One region of the Aurantivibrio infirmus genome, then DNA from elsewhere that is predicted to be linked to it. Evidence: predicted binding sites of a transcription regulator. Region 1 holds the regulator's gene; each other region holds the start of a gene.
The links. Region 1 encodes FNR, which switches genes on or off when oxygen is low (the NO sensors DNR and NnrR bind a similar motif). Its sites were predicted from a motif close to TTGATNNNNATCAA; they were not measured.
Positions count from the first base shown of each region.

Region 2: the regulator FNR is predicted to act here: its motif matches at 1,701-1,714, upstream of ACYUCY_RS14480 (Tll0287-like domain-containing protein).
Region 3: the regulator FNR is predicted to act here: its motif matches at 1,480-1,493, upstream of ACYUCY_RS15490 (Hsp20/alpha crystallin family protein).
Region 4: the regulator FNR is predicted to act here: its motif matches at 1,993-2,006, upstream of ACYUCY_RS09565 (hemerythrin domain-containing protein).

Region 1 is NZ_BAAFSK010000003.1:447,843-451,897, forward strand. Features, by position in the region: gene ACYUCY_RS08740 (GGDEF domain-containing protein) at 1-504, opposite strand, end outside; gene cobB (Sir2 family NAD+-dependent deacetylase) at 780-1,514, shown strand; gene fnr (fumarate/nitrate reduction transcriptional regulator Fnr) at 1,695-2,450, shown strand; gene ACYUCY_RS08755 (DUF4202 domain-containing protein) at 2,574-3,155, shown strand; gene ACYUCY_RS08760 (hypothetical protein) at 3,582-4,055, shown strand, end outside.
Region 2 is NZ_BAAFSK010000006.1:159,568-163,622, forward strand. Features, by position in the region: gene ACYUCY_RS14470 (hypothetical protein) at 1-674, shown strand, start outside; gene ACYUCY_RS14475 (calcium-binding protein) at 699-1,505, shown strand; gene ACYUCY_RS14480 (Tll0287-like domain-containing protein) at 1,771-2,382, shown strand; gene ACYUCY_RS14485 (PQQ-dependent sugar dehydrogenase) at 2,500-3,594, shown strand; gene trhO (oxygen-dependent tRNA uridine(34) hydroxylase TrhO) at 3,782-4,055, shown strand, end outside.
Region 3 is NZ_BAAFSK010000007.1:41,777-45,831, reverse strand. Features, by position in the region: gene ACYUCY_RS15500 (pteridine reductase) at 1-571, shown strand, start outside; gene ACYUCY_RS15495 (class I SAM-dependent methyltransferase) at 625-1,440, shown strand; gene ACYUCY_RS15490 (Hsp20/alpha crystallin family protein) at 1,609-2,037, shown strand; gene ACYUCY_RS15485 (TraR/DksA family transcriptional regulator) at 2,089-2,403, shown strand; gene ACYUCY_RS15480 (hypothetical protein) at 2,437-3,210, opposite strand; gene ACYUCY_RS15475 (hypothetical protein) at 3,222-3,989, opposite strand; gene ACYUCY_RS15470 (DUF1302 family protein) at 4,043-4,055, opposite strand, start outside.
Region 4 is NZ_BAAFSK010000004.1:25,344-29,398, reverse strand. Features, by position in the region: gene ACYUCY_RS09580 (TetR/AcrR family transcriptional regulator) at 1-247, opposite strand, end outside; gene ACYUCY_RS09575 (class I SAM-dependent methyltransferase) at 625-1,461, shown strand; gene ACYUCY_RS09570 (hypothetical protein) at 1,464-1,733, opposite strand; gene ACYUCY_RS09565 (hemerythrin domain-containing protein) at 2,062-2,670, shown strand; gene moaE (molybdopterin synthase catalytic subunit MoaE) at 2,678-3,127, opposite strand; gene moaD (molybdopterin converting factor subunit 1) at 3,130-3,384, opposite strand; gene moaC (cyclic pyranopterin monophosphate synthase MoaC) at 3,413-3,889, opposite strand; gene ACYUCY_RS09545 (uracil-DNA glycosylase family protein) at 4,019-4,055, shown strand, end outside.

The sequences.
Region 1 (4,055 bases):
CGTCATGAAACTGACCGCCTTGTCAGCGGTATAACGTTCGGCCGAATCACTCCCAAGATGAAGACTACCGATTTGTCTTTCTTGCCGCATCAAAGGTAATAACGCTGCACTCTCTACTGAGTATGTTCCAGGAAATAATCGGGTTTTAGTTAGTACATCTAACTCGCCTAATTTTACTGTCGGTACCGGCCCATACAAATCTAGAAAAAAGTCTTCGCTATATCTCAACTGCAGTCGATTCTCAAAATTGTCGACATCTAAAAGTTCCAAAAGTGAATCTAAACTGTAATCGGGGTCATAAAGGACTAAGCTCACAGTGCTTAATTCAAAATGCTTTGGTGCATTATTTAATAACGCATCTAGCAGTTCTGGCAAACCTTTGCAGCTTAACAACTGGAATTCGAAATCGTAAAACTTTGCCTGTATTTGTTGATTCTCATCAATTCGTGCCAACAATTCAGCCACAGATTGTTTAGAATCCTCAGGTTTAAGATCATTTTTCATCACGCTATCTCTTAATTCCTAAACGGCAAAACTTGGGCTGATAATCTGTAGTAAGCATATTTTCATTTTTGATATTTACATTAATAGTTTAGGCTTACAAATTAGCATTTGGTCTTCGTTGTTCTTACAACCCCTTCATAAATAAAAAGGAGGCTTGATAGACCCCTTGGTTTCACAGTAGAGTACTTTCGCTCTCGCGTTGTTTCACCTTAGAGCCGAACTTAGACATTAAATTCAAAATTCGGCGGCCGAATTGTAATCTGAATTGAATTAATATGACCAATTTATTGCCCTCTTCACCCTTAGCTTCAAAAAAATATCGCTCAATTGTTGTACTAACCGGTGCGGGAATTTCTGCTGAGTCGGGTATTAAAACTTTTCGCGCTGCGGACGGACTATGGGAAAACCATCGCATTGATGACGTTGCGACACCGGAAGCTTTTGCTAGAAACCCCGAGCTGGTGCAGCGTTTTTATAATCAACGCAGACAACAGCTACTCGACGGCATTACACCGAATCTTGCTCATCGTGCGCTAGCAGATTTTGCTCAACGACATGAGGGTGAATTCACATTAATTACTCAGAATATAGACGATCTCCACGAAAAAGCCGGAAGTTCCGTAATCCATATGCACGGCGAATTACTAAAATCCCGCTGTCTGAAATCCGGAAAAGTTCAAACCTGTGAAGAAGACATTCTCGTTGACTCCGTTTGTCTCTGTTGCAAACAGCCAGGAACTTTAAGACCGCATATTGTATGGTTTGGTGAAATGCCTCTGTATATGAACGACATTCAGCATGCTCTTGAGGCCTGCGACCTTTTTGTCGCCATAGGTACTTCAGGGAATGTTTACCCTGCCGCTGGCTTTTTTCAGCTAGCCAAAGCAGCTGGGGCGGATACATTAGAGTTGAATCTAGAAGCTTCTGTAAATGGTAGTGCCTTTGATTATTGCTTACAGGGTCCCGCCTCATCACTCGTTCCGGCGATTTTCCAAACTATTAATACCTAATTAGGCTCACCACACCCTTGTTTGGCAAAAAAGAATTTTTGACATCACAAGTCGCTATACCCTACCCTTTTCACCTGTGTGCCATGACTCTATCTTAGGGAATACAATTTTGTGTTAATATCCACGGATTCGGGTCTTTTTTAAAAGTTTAAGTCAATAAAAGTACTAGGTAGTTTACTTATGTCAGAAAGCCCGCTAAAAATAATCCCCACCTGTCATGCCACGCCAAATGTTTCTTGCTCACAGTGCCGACTTGCTTCTATTTGTTTACCGATCAGTTTACACGTCGAAGAAATCGATCAAGTCGACAGTATCATTCAGCGCGGACGCCCCTTACATAAAGGGGATTATTTATACCGAATGGAAGATGAGTTCCATTCGGTATATGCGGTCAGATCAGGGACCATAAAAACCGTTGCCATTACCAATAGCGGTCAGGAACAAGTTACCGGTTTTTACCTGCCGGGCGAAATTCTCGGTTTGGACGGCGTTGGCAACGGGAATCACTCGAATTCCGCTATTGCCCTCGAAACCTCGGCGGTTTGTGAAATACCCTTTAACAAAATGGAAGAATTGGGCAAGCAAGTTCCCAATTTAAATCGTCATTTATTTCGCTTGATGGGAAAAGAAATCACCGCTGACCAGCAGCTGATTACCTTGCTCAGTAAAAACAATGCGGAAGAAAGGGTTGCAACATTACTACTCAGCATTTCTAGTCGAAACGGTCAACGCAAGCTGTCTTTAACGAGCTTCCGCTTACCCATGTCTCGAGCAGATATCGGTAACTATCTTGGTTTGACGGTAGAAACAGTCAGCCGAACGCTAAGTCGCTTTCAAAAAGAAGGCTTAATCGTCGCCGATAAAAAAGATATTCAGATAGTTGACCTAAATGCCCTTCGTAAGATTGCAGATATCAGCTTATTTGATGTCGCTTAAACTATCCTCGGCTTGTCCTTAAAAAATCATCGCCCGACTTTTTCTCTTGACCAAATTAAATACCCTCGCCTCCGCTGCAATTAGGTGAAAAACGCCCAATTAAAAATTCACGAAGAAGTTCCTATGACAACTAAACTCGCTCAGGTTATCGAAGATATCGACGCCGTTAATCAACAAGACCCAAACAAAATTATCGTTTCCGGCAGCCCCTCCTCCAAAGAACTACTGTATTCTCGCCGCATGAGCGAGCGGCTATCTGAGTTTGAGCCTAAAGCTTCTGAACACTTGAGTATTGCAGCACATGGTCAACATATCGCACGCTGGAAAATCCCTCGTTCGTCCTATGAAAAGACTCGAGCAGGTTACCTTAAATGGAGAAAAGATCTCGGGGTGTATCATGGCGAACAACTCGCATTGATCATGGCAGCACGAGACTACTCCAACGCCGATATTGAGAGAGTAAAAAAAATAGTTGGCAAAAAGGGGATTAAATCGGACCCAGAAATTCAAACCCTAGAAGATGTTATTTGTTTGGTTTTTATCGAACACTATCTCGAGGCTTTCGCTCTAGAACATGAAAAAGAGAAAATAATCGATATTATTCGCAAGACCTGGACGAAAATGTCAGATCGAGGCCAGCAAGCAGCACTTAAAATCTCGTTGCCGGATCAACTAAACTTGCTAGTTGGTCAGGCGTTAAATTGATCAAAACGAACAAAATCACCGCACCGGCTCCGATTTCTCCAAACAATATGTAATGGGAAATCACCGAGTTTAAGCTCATTCAAATCTCATATAGCGAGCCGCCAATCGTTCGATTTGCGAGCAATTTTTTACCGCAATCCGACACCAAATCGGATAAATACCCGCCAAAGCGATCAAATATCGCCCAAATAGATGCTTTACATTCCGCTTAACAGTTCTCTACGAAACTCCATTCTTATAACCGAAAGCATGGGATGCCTCAGTAGATATGCCGAAATTTTGGTCAAATGTGGTATAAAAACGACCGTTTAAGAATATTTTGTTAAGACTAAAGTATTAGCGTTGACTTGTTTTTCACCTGTGATATACATCACGTCACATATGCGAATTACTTTTAATACCCATTCAGTTTTATAGGACATGACAATGAAAAAGTTAATCGGCCTTTTAGTTTTATTTGGAGTCGCACTCCCCGCTCTAGGCTGCGACGAAGCTTGTTTGAAAAACCGAGCATCTGCCACGCACAACATTGAGTTTCCTGGTTACCTAACTTGGAAATTCTGTGAAGACACTAAGGCGTCTTTCATGGAAGGTGACATCCCTAGCCTTCAGAATTACCGCAACAAGCGTCTAAACATCAAGCACAAGAACCGAATGAAGAATATCCAGTCTTTCGTAGAACAGCGCAAAGAGTGGCTCCAAGAGTGCGACAAGTACATGCAGCTGACAGACCATGGCCGCATCTTCAAAGACAGCAAAACGACTGGAGAAGTATTCGAGTCAATGGACGCAGTCTCTAAAGAGCTTGCTTCGCTAATCCAAGGCGCTACTTATGTTTCTGCGGAAGGTGGATCTGATAATGAAGTTGTGGCGAGTAAGTTTGATCAGCTGTTCAAATTA
Region 2 (4,055 bases), on a different contig from region 1:
AAGAATTATCCGCTGCTTTGTATCAAGTCAATGATTTAATTTTGATCCCAGCGATAGAAGAAATCGGCTCTGTGCTCGAAATAAACGCTACATCAAAACCAGATTTACAGCGCTATTTTTCCACTCTTCTTCTGGAATCCGATGATGCTATAAATAGAGTCACATTATTGCAGCTACTCAATCGCTTACCCGAGTTATCCAGCTTAGTTTTACCCGATAAGCTATTACAGGACTTAGAAGCGAAACCTGTGATTGAAGCGCAACTATTACTGCAACGCTACACTTACGCAGGCTCCGGTAGTGAAGAGAGTCTTCAGTGGGTCGCAAGCATAGCGGCGAATCCTGATACGGATCAGCGCTTGTATAGTGCAGCTTTACTAAGCTTAGCGAATCATCAAGCTTCCAATTTTCTTAACCAAACAGTATGGACGTTACAGCATTACCATGACTTGGAATGGCCCGGCTGGATTGATGCAGTGGCTCCCGCGCTTGGGCACTGCGGTTTCCCATGCATTGACGCGACGAGTAGTCTCGCAGTTCTAACGCAGCCAGAATTTCTAGTTGAGTTTCTCAACGTAACGCCCTACGAACAACGAAAGGAATATTTTGAAGCGCTAAAATTTCAATTACCCGCCAGCACCTTGGAAAAAGTTCAACAACAAATCGATATTTAGAAACTACAGGAGAAAACCAACGTTATGCAAAAAATAATTACTAATTTTATTAAACTAATTTGTTTGTTTAGTATTTCGATACAGGTATTTTCACAAAACGCTAACTGTCCCTCATCTAATCGAATAATTATGGCACCACAAGGATCAACCGGTAATCTCGATTTTAGTGATGGGGCCTATAAATTATTTCTGGGTGCGGGTGATATTCGGGGCTCACAAGAAAAAACCTTGACCTCGGTAGTATTCCGCAATGGAGAATGTCTAGGAGGATACTTTGCCTTCACCGTCGATGGTAAAAGTGGCAGAAATGGCTTGCAGGAAAATGCCAATTTATGTCTCGGCGATAAGGATGATCAGGTACAAGTGCTTACTAAAACCACCACCTTTTCTTGCGGGAACGGAAAGATTTCCTTGTACCCTTTTATTTACAATGGCTACCGGCTCGCGATCTATGGCGGTGGCGGCAACGATCTCATCAAGGGCGGAAACGGCCGCGATAAGATTCATGGCGGTAGTGGCGTCGATTGGATCGATGCTAATAAAGGTGATTTGAATTACAGCTTCGGTGAATCGGGTTCGGATGTAGTTGTTGGTTCCACCGGAAATCGTTCCTTGACAAATGGCGGCAGCGGCAATGACGTCATTAGAGACCTAAAGGGAAATAATGACTTCCTGATTGGCGGCGCGGGGGCAGACAACATTAGCTCTGGCTGCAGTACCGCCAGAATTATCTGCGGCCCTAGTGGCAATGAGAATGACACCGCTCGCAGTCTCACTCGCCCGGTAAATAGCGCTAATTGCCAAAACTGGGTTAAAACACAATGTAAATAAATAAGCGCTAAAAATGAGAGCAGGATTATTTTCTAGATGCGGAAAATACCCTGCTCTTTTCTTTACGATCACTTTCTAATAACTCTCAACGCATAAAACAATCTCATTTTATCGAGCCTTTGAGACGCAAAATACCTGAATCAAAAGTATTATCTTCGTCGATCGCTTGGTCTTTTAAAACTAACGACCGAGCGATTGTTTTGTGTCAACAATTTAAGGTAGGGTACACGCTACCCTGAACGCAGATAGATTGAGGAAGATAAAAATGCAAATCTTATTGAAACTGCTTGGCTTGGCGCTATTTTGCGTTGCCTTGGTCAGCTGCGGCCAAAAAAATTCTGACCCCACTTCTTTTAGAACCGTAGAAAATTTAGCAACGGAGGAAAACCTAAGGACCTTGGAAGCTGAGGCAGAGACTATCGTCGGTAAATTTGTTGCTGAATTAAAACCAACATTAAAGAAGACAATCGAAGAACAAGGATCAATCGCGGCCATTCAAGTTTGCTCGATCACTGCACCTATGATCACAAAAAAAATAAGTCTTGAAAGTGGCTGGCAAGTAAAACGTGTCAGTTTAAAACCTCGCAACAAACAATCTGCGATACCCAGCGATTGGGAGGAAAAAATTTTAGAGCAATTTGATCAGCAACCAATAGCCGCGATATCGTCGGATAATTTACAGCACGCTGAGATCATCGATGGTCAATTTCGATTTTTAAAAGCGCAAAAAGTCGAAAGTATATGTTTGCTTTGTCACGGAGAAACAATTGATCACAAGTTGAGCCTAGCAATTAAGGAATTTTATCCAGATGATGAAGCGACCGGCTACTCTCTCGGTCAGGTCCGCGGGGCATTTAGTTTATCGAGAGATCTTTAAACCTTTCTTTACGTGACCATATAAAATATCCGAATTTGGGGAACCAATTCTCCCGGATACAGACTATTATCCCATCTCCACTTTACTCATCCTCCTAAAAAACTACCCGAGAGCACCATGAAAAAAATAACCACAATTCTAAGCTTTTGTACTCTGTTTCTCTTTTCAACTTTGTCCTTTGCTGCCGACTACACCACCGAAACGATCATTGACGACATTGCTGTCCCCTGGGGCATGGTGTGGCTGCCAGACGGCGACATGCTTGTAACTAATCGCGCCGGAGAGCTATATCGAGCAGGTGACGAGAAGCCCAGCAAAACCATCGCTGGCGTACCCGAAGTTCATGCCAATGGCCAAGGTGGTTTGCTCGATATCGAACTGCACCCAAACTACACCGACAATGGTTGGATTTATATTTCGTATTCAAGCCCCGAAGGAGAAGGGCGTGGAAGCCATACCGCGATCATGCGTGCGAAGTTGCAAGGCAACTCCCTCGTTGAACAAGAAGTGTTGTACAAGGCTGGGCCAAATACCGGGGCACGACAACATTATGGAAGCCGTATTGAATTTGATAACGACGGCTATTTATTTTTCTCTATCGGTGAGCGCGGACAACGTGATGACAATCCGCAAGATATTACTCGTGATGGCGGAAAAATTTATCGCTTACATGACGACGGAAAAATTCCCCAAGACAATCCTTTTATCGGCAAAGCAGGGGCTAAAGAAGCAGTGTTTTCTTATGGTCATCGCAATCCACAAGGCATGGCAAAAAATCCCGTAAGCGGTGACATTTGGGTTCACGAACATGGCCCCCGCGGCGGTGACGAAATAAATATTATTAAAGCGGGTGCGAATTACGGCTGGCCAATTTTAAGTTACGGCATCAATTACAGCGGAACTGAATTTGCCAAAGGAACCGAACGCGAAGGCATGGAATCCCCGATTTGGTATTGGGTACCGTCTATTGCCCCCTCCGGGATGACTTTTGTGACGAGCGATAAGTATCCGGATTGGAAAGGCAATGTATTAGCAGGCTCGTTAAAATTTCGTTATCTCGCGTTATGTAAAGTCGAAGGCAACGCAGTGACTTCCGCAACACCAGTGATGGAAGATATTGGCCGAGTTCGCAACGTTCGCCAAGGCCCCGACGGTTTTATTTATGTCGCTACCGAAGGCAAGGGCATAGTGCGCGTTATTCCTAAGTCGTAAACCCCTTAGTTTTAGCCACATAAGCCTCGCAATACATAACTAAAAGCCGGATTAACAAAAAGTTACTCCGGCTTTTTTAATTCCACATTAATCTTCCGGCATTCACCCTCCCTTAATTTTCCGCTACAATAGCGCCCCTTCTATAGCCCTGGATTTACGTTCCAGCTTGCAGAATAAGGTAATACGCATGTCAGTTTCCAATAGCGGCCCCATCGTGGTCTGTGCGCTCTATAAATTTGTTTCACTCAATAATTTCGAAGATCTTCGCGAACCTTTAAAAAAAGTAATGGAGAACCAACAGGTACGCGGTACTTTGTTGCTTGCCCATGAAGGTATCAACGGCACTATCGCGGGAAGCAGAGCCGGTATCGATGCAGTGTTCGCTTGGTTAAATCAAGATCCCCGTCTCACTAACATTGACACCAAAGAGTCTCTCACTGACAAGCCACCTTTTAAGCGCT
Region 3 (4,055 bases), on a different contig from region 1:
CACCATCTGTGCGGATCTTTGTAAAGTCGATACGCTCAAAGCACTGGCAGATGAAGCAAAGCAACACTGGTCTCGCCTCGACGTACTGGTTAACAATGCGTCGAGCTTTTATGCAACCCCGATTGGATCAATTACCGTCGATCACTGGCAAGATCTCATGGGTAGCAATCTGCAAGCGCCCTTGTTTTTAAGCCAAGCTTGCGCGGCTTATTTAGGGGAAACGCAAGGCTGCATAATAAACATTGCCGATATTCATGGTGAGCGGCCTCTTTCTGATCACCCAGTTTATTGCATCGCGAAGGCAGGCAATATCATGCTTACCAAATCACTTGCAAAAGATTTGGCACCCAAGGTTCGAGTTAACGGAATCTCGCCCGGTGCAATTTTATGGCCAGAAGATAGCGCAGAGTTAGAAAATGAAATCAAAGCATCTATTACAAAAAAGATAGCATTAAAAAAAATAGGTGAGCCTAGCGACATAGCCAGAACTATAAACTTTTTAGTCAGTGACGCGCCCTATATTACCGGGCAAATTATCGCTGTTGATGGTGGACGCAACTTGGTAAGTTAAACCGGCTTACAAACTTGTCACTTAATATAATTTAAAACCGACTTGGAATTCACTTGGAAAATTCAGTAAGTATAGGCGGCACGTCATCTATTGATGACGTCAACCAAACGACGATGAGCAGCCTCGAGGCGCAGGAAGTTTATTCACGCTGGCGCGGCTTAAAGCCTGCCGAACAAGTAGCCTTCGACCTAATTGCAGACAAAATCAGTGGCCAAGCTATATTGGATATTGGCGTTGGTGGTGGTCGAACAGTAGAAGCGCTTAACGAACTTAGCAAGGACTATATCGGCGTAGATTACTCTGCCGAAATGGTGGCGCTCTGCCAAAAACAATTTCCCTATATTGAATTTCGACATGTTGATGCGCGAGATTTATCTCAGTTTAAGGACAATTCGTTTTCTCTGGTCGTTTTCGCCTGTGAAGGAATTTGCATGGTAGACCACGAAGGTAGACTGAAAATTTTGAGAGAAGTAAGGCGGATACTTAAATCAACGGGATATTTTATATTCTCGACTTTCAACCAAGAATCGCATGCCCACGACAGGCCGTTTCTATTTCCAGAATTTGAACTCTCCCTCAACCCCGCAAAGCTTTTAGTTCGCGCTTTTCGTTTCTGCAAGCTCACGACAGTACGTTATCTTAATCGCCGTAGGTATAAGAAGCTAGATTTTCGAGGCGCCGAGTACTCCATCATCAATGATATTTTTCATAATTACTCGACGATGATCTACTACATTTCCTTGCAGCAACAATTGATGCAGCTCGAAAATATCGGCTTTGCGAAAAACCCCAAGGCGCTCGATTTAAAAGGACAAATTGTCACTAAAAGTACTCCTGACGACACCCTAACTTTTATCGTACAAAAATAATGCCTCCAAAGCCTTCCGGTATTTGATATAGATATTTTCTTGATCCAGATCAATTAATTTTATTTTTGTCTTCCCAGATAATTGAAATACGCAAACCTACCCCAAAGATAGTTACTGCAATATAAATCGGGCAATTCCCGCTTTCGACATTAATATTGGAGGTTTACTATGAATCTTGTCCCCCGTCAGTCACTGTTTGATATCGATTCAATTTTCGATAATTTCTGGTCGCCTTCCAGACGCGATATGGAATCTACCAGTAGTGCTTTCGCTCCTCGCGTTGATGTGCTTGATACAGCCGATCATATTGAAATTAGCGCCGAGTTGCCGGGCGTTAAAAAGGAAGATATTCATGTCACGTTGGATAATGGCATTCTAACCTTAAGCGCGGAAAGTCATCAGGAAAACAAAGAAGAAAAGGACGGAAAAATTGTTCGCCAAGAGCGGCGATACGGCAAATACAGCCGTAGCTTTGACCTGGGTGATAGCGTAAAAGAAAGTGATGTTAACGCTTCTTTTGAAGATGGAATCCTAAAGCTTAAGGCACCTAAAGCGACACGAAAAACCTCTGAAGCCCGTCGCATAAATATAGCCTAGAAAATTATTCACGAGACCAAAATTTGGTCTCGTGAACCTTGGAGATCAAAAATGAACGTTGATATTGCAAAAAATACTCTACTACTACTACAAGCGGAGCTACTCGAACGTATTGAAAAAATTGGAATCGACCTACGAAGAGAACACGATAAGTCCTCTACCGAACAGAGTATAGAAAGGGAAAATGAGGAAGTTCTTGTAGATCTAAACACCGAAGCCGAAAATGAGCTAAGTTTAATTAAACGTGCATTAACCAAGATAGAAAATGGGCGGTATGGTTTCTGCGAACAATGCGATCAACCCATAAATGAAGATCGTCTAAAAATTATTGCTTACGCTAAATTTTGTGAGAATTGTATGAGTTGATAATTAATCATTGAGGCCTCACTTAACATTAATTCAAGAAATAATGCCTCTACGTCTAAACGTATACAAAAGAATGAGCACGCCAAAAGCCGCTGCTATATGTTTGAGAGAATGCCCACTAATAAACCCAAGAAATGCGTCAACCTCACTATCAAACTGTTCAAGCAGTTTCGCAATAATATAAAACGCAAATAAATACCAATATCCTGATTTGTGGCTAAATTTAGACGGCAAAAAAACTAACATAATGGGAATAAGTAATAAGGGGAGGAATTGAACAAGGGCGTAAAACCTTAAATCTCCCCTACCTTGTAACTCTGTAAAATGCCAATACAGTACGCTGAGTCCACCACTTACGATGAGAGGCAGCAAAGAAAACCTTGCTAGTCGAATCGAAACTGTTTCCCCAACGACGACTGAAAATAATGACATGAAGGCAATTGTCATGGGCAACCTATCCCATACCAATGTTTGATTGTTGGGTAGCAAATGATAGTAGCCCGACCCAAACGCAACCAAGGTCACGCCAAGAAAAAATATCCCATATGCAGACTTAATTTCTGGCAATATTTTTAGATTGTTTAATACATAAAGCTGTATTAAACCGACAATACCTACCAATAAAAAAAGCGAATTAGAGACTACGTTCCAAAAGTTGCTGACATTCAGAATCGTTTCGCGATCTATAAATAAATGGTAATTGGGATCTTGTGGAACAGTCGGCACAAAAACACCTACCACGACGATAAACGCCACGACCAGTGCGATCAATCCGACAATAACTCGCGATTCTATAGGCTGTTTCATCTCACTTGCTTTTAGTCATTCAAGCGCCGAACAAATTGTTCTACATTAATAACGACGTCATCTTCACCTACACCGTCAAAAGGGTTCTCGAGATGATCTTGTATATTCGACAAACTCACTAACACTAAGGAAAACAACACCGGCATTACGTAAGTAAGATAAGGGGAATACTCTAATGCTTGAAATGCGAAATAAGGACCATAGAGCACTGGCAGAATAGAAATAAATATACCGCTAAACGCGCGCAGGGTTCGAGGCGTTCGGTACTGAAAAATGTGTTTTGCGTCTTCAAAAGCAAGGAACATTTTACTTAAATATTGATTGCAACGAGAAACCTCCCCGCTTGCCAAGCCATTCGCCCTTAGATCTTCCTTGATAAACCTAGAGATATCAGAGAATGCCTTATATACCGCTTCTTCATTGATTCGTGACTGTTCAATTTTTCCCGAAAATAACTCGCGACAGGCACTCATTAACTCGGCTAATAGATTCCTCGATTTTTCTTTCACCTGCGACGACGGATTTTCTAGCCAATCACGAGTAGCAAAAAATATCGCTCGGCCATGTGATTTGATTGCGCTGTATTTACTAAGCGCAACTTCTCGCCGCTTATAGGCTCCATTGATTGAAAACACGATGGGAAAAATTATCGCGGTTGCTATTAAAGTGAGTGGAAATTCCGCAGTTAATGAATAGCGAATACATAAATGTGTACTCGCTACCGCAAGCGCAGTAACAAATAAGGTTTTTAAATTTATTATAAGAAAAACACTCTTCATAATCTTCGACCTGTTTATTGCCTTCTAGAGAAAGTTAAATATTCTGTTGGTGATTAGAATGAAAAA
Region 4 (4,055 bases), on a different contig from region 1:
AAGAACTCTTGGTGGAAAAGTGGCGATAAGGTGCGGTAGGAGATACTCCGGCCTCGCGAGCCAAAGCACGAAGACTCAGCTTTTCCGTTCCTTCATCATCTATTCGACGGCACGCTGTTCTAATTAGCGTTTTCTTCAAATCGCCGTGGTGATAGGATTTGTCGGCTTTATGAGTCGGGTTTTTAACCGGAAATTCAGAGTTAAAGTTTTGACTGGATTCTATTGATGCAGTGGTGAGGCTAGACATAGTTATTACCTGTATTAAATGTTTTATTTACCGATAGCTGGATCCCCTAGTGCTATATATCTCTCTCGGGGATCAGGTTTTATCTTCAAAAGAAAGTTTGTAGGCCCTCGAATCGTGTAGTACCAATGAAAAATTAGTATCCGGTATTAATTCCTTGTACGTGGCGTTCTTGAAATTGGATTAGATAAAAAGGTAACTTTACGCTCACAATTGTCGGGGTTCCCAACATTAATTTACTTGCTTCCTCTCTTGGTCAAACAGGGGGGGATGCATGGAATAAGACGTTCACATTCAATACGTGAGAATTTTGAAAATAGTTTCACAGTGAATAAAATTCAGTTCGTCCGTGACGATGAAAGCCAACAAGAGAGTATCAATTGAATAAGCAAGACATAGTGGTGATTTGCGATGACTCAGAACAAGCTTCAATCGCAGAGGCTTTCGCGTCGACACATAAATTGGCTTGCGTTTCCTCCAGTTATGAGCCTCAACTGGATCGAGAGGGTGAAGGTTTATCTAGTGTTCTGGCTTTGGTTTATAAAAAAAACGGAGTAGTGTTGCGCAATTTGAGCGATATGGCGATGGGGGACGTTTCGGTCGACTTTGTAGAGGGTAAGCTGGGTTTTCGCCGAAGACAGCAATCTTTTCAGTCAGACTTGGCGAAAGCAGTCGGTGTCCAAAGTAAAATAAAGCCTAAGGTATGGGATCTTACTGCAGGGTTTGGATCAGACGGTTTCGGTCTGGCTTGTCTTGGCTGTTGCGTAAAGTTTATTGAGAGAAACTCGGTAGTCTATTGCTTGTTGGAAAGTGGTTTAGCGAAAGCAAAAAATTATGCAGAACTAAATAATGATGCTGAACTCGTCGAGATCCTGTCGCGAATAGAATTAACGAATGCGGAAAGTAAAGATTCATTGCGTTTGCTAAACGCAGAAAAACCGGATGTGATTTATATCGATCCGATGTTTCCAGAAAGAAGTAAATCTGCAAAAGTAAAAAAAGGTATGCAGGTTTTTCATCAGCTAGTGGGCGCAGATGGTGATTCTTCGGAGTTGCTTGAGCTTGCTTTGCAAGCCGCGGTTTATCGCGTTGTTGTAAAGCGGCCATTGCATGCAGAACTCTTGTCGGCGCATAGACCTAGCCATCAGATCAAAGGAAAAACGATACGTTTTGACGTGTATACTTTGAAGTCCTTAAAAGATTGGCGAGAAAGCTAAAATTATTTTTTCTCAGTAAAAAACTGTATGCCTCGATAAAGTAAAAACCTCACTTCCGCCACAACGGCCAATAAAAAACCGAGACCAATTAATGAGATGCTTAATAGAGCCATCAATTCTTGTTTAAGGGACGGAACAATAAGAACGTTAGCGCAATAAAGCAATACAAACCCGAGAAAGAAAATCGAAGCACCTAATTTAAATTGCTTGAAACTAAGATCGGCTGAATTAAGTTCTTTTTTATTTTTGCTTTGATTTTTAATGCTTGTCATTTTTGGGTCCGACGATGGCTTTGGCCCACCGAACTTACACATGTTAAATTTTGTCTATTTGCTTAACAGTATGGCAAAGGATTTTTTGGTCCGCCAAGTTTAGCGGCGTCTTTTTCATCATTTACCGCTCTTTACATTCCAGCTCGCACACAAACCACTATATATATTGCTATAAAGAGCTATAAAGTCTAAGTGATGTTTAATTTTATTCTGCATTGATCTGTCAACTAAACAACAAATCGACAAATTGTGAAGTCTATTGAAGCAGGTCAATAGAATCCAAACTAAGGTATGGTAGTGTCTATTAACTACTGACCGGAGGTGAACGATGCACCCAACACAGTCACAGTTAAATGCCGACCACTATAACTTTTTACGCTTGTTGCGTTGCCTAGAAGCTGAATTGACCTGCTATGAAGCGGACCAAGCTGGCAAAGCTAAGCTGTCAACAATTCTAGATATATTCGATTACGTTCAGGTCTACCCCGAGAAATTTCATCATCCAATAGAAGATTTGGTCTTCGAGCTTTTGCTTGTTAAGCAAGTAGAGCATTCCGATGAGCTTTGGGGGATTAAATCAGAACATAAAAAACTTGAGCAGCTGACGCATAACGCGGCGCAGCTTTTTACATCTATCGCGAACGACACGGTTGTTCCTGTCGCGGATTTAGTGGCAGCGTCAAAAATATTTATTGCGCGGCAAGTTGATCATATTAATCGAGAGAATCGCTTAGTATACCCACTGCTCGATAAAAATATTTCTGATGATGAGTGGGATGCAATAACGGAAAAGGTGAGGGTGGGCAGGGACCCGCTATTTAATGATGCAGTAAAATCAGAATACAAAAACCTGTATAAAGCGATTATTCAAGCCGAAAGAGGCGTTGCAATTGATAGCTATGCTAAACCAATAGAAAAACGAGCATTGACACTCTAAAAATAAATCATTGCTTCCATTTTTCTGCGGAATCTCTATCCGACGATTTAGCGTCAACCCATCGTTCACCTGAGGTGGTGGTTTCTTTTTTCCAAAACTGCGCGCGGGTTTTCAAGTAATCCATGATAAAGCGACAAGCGAGGAAGGCTTCTTCGCGATGGGCGCTGCTCACGCCGACAAAAACTATTTGATCGTCAGCGGCTAGTTTGCCAACTCGGTGAATAACCTTTATCTGGTCTAAGCGCCAGCGTTGTTTCGCTTCAGAAATGATTTCGGCCAGCGATTGCTCAGTCATGCCTGGGTAATATTCCAGCGTCATTCCGGTTATTTTTTCGTTGCCGTCAAGGTCACGTACTAAGCCGGTGAAGGTGACTATCGCGCCCGGAGATCGTGAGTTTTTCTTTAGTGCGGCGTATTCATCACCTAAATCAAAATCTTCTTCTTGGATTCTAATCATAACTACCCTCCCGTTACTGGTGGGTAAAATGCAATTTCGTCATCGTCGTTAAGCGCGGTAGAAAAGTTTGCGACGGTGTGATTGACGGCCACTAAAATACTTTTTTCCGCCAACGTCGTTTGCCATTTTTCACCGCGCAGACCGAGAAACGATACTAGCTGCTGGATCGTCGAAATGTCTTTTTCGAAATCTAGTTCTTCTCTATCGATTTCTAGCGCTTCTTTTATTCGCGCAAAATATAAAATTGTGATGCTCATGATTTTGAATCGCTTATTCGGAAGGTCGTTATTTACTTGTCCAATTTCCAGATTTTCCGCCGGTTTTTTCCAATAATTTTATCTCGCCAATTACCATCCCCTTATCAACACTTTTACACATATCATAAATCGTTAGTGCTGCGACGGATGCTGCGCTCAGAGCTTCCATCTCTACGCCGGTTTTGCCACGAAGTTTACACGTCGCTTCAATGAGTACGGTATTGTCATCGGTGTTGGGGGTGAGCTCTACTTTTATGGATGTGAGCATTAAGGGATGACAAAGCGGGATCAAATCGGAACATTTTTTTGCCGCTTGAATACCCGCTATGCGCGCAACGGCGAGTACGTCTCCCTTCTTGTGCCCCCCATCAACGATTAGGCGCAATGTATTTGGCAGCATTGTGACGAGCGCTTGTGCGGTGGCCTGTCTCTCCGTATCAGCTTTGCTACCAACATCGACCATATGGGCGTGGCCTTGTTCGTCGATATGTGTCAAATTTGCCATAGTTTTAATCCTGTTTGGGAGTTGGATAATACAGAGTCGCAAGCAGGAAATCATCAAGCGCCAAGCTGCAATTAGAAGAAGGGTTGGGGCAATAGGGTATTCGTTAAAGTGATCAATTGAGGTGATCAGTTGAGAGAGAGCATTGTTAAACTTGTTGACGAGATTG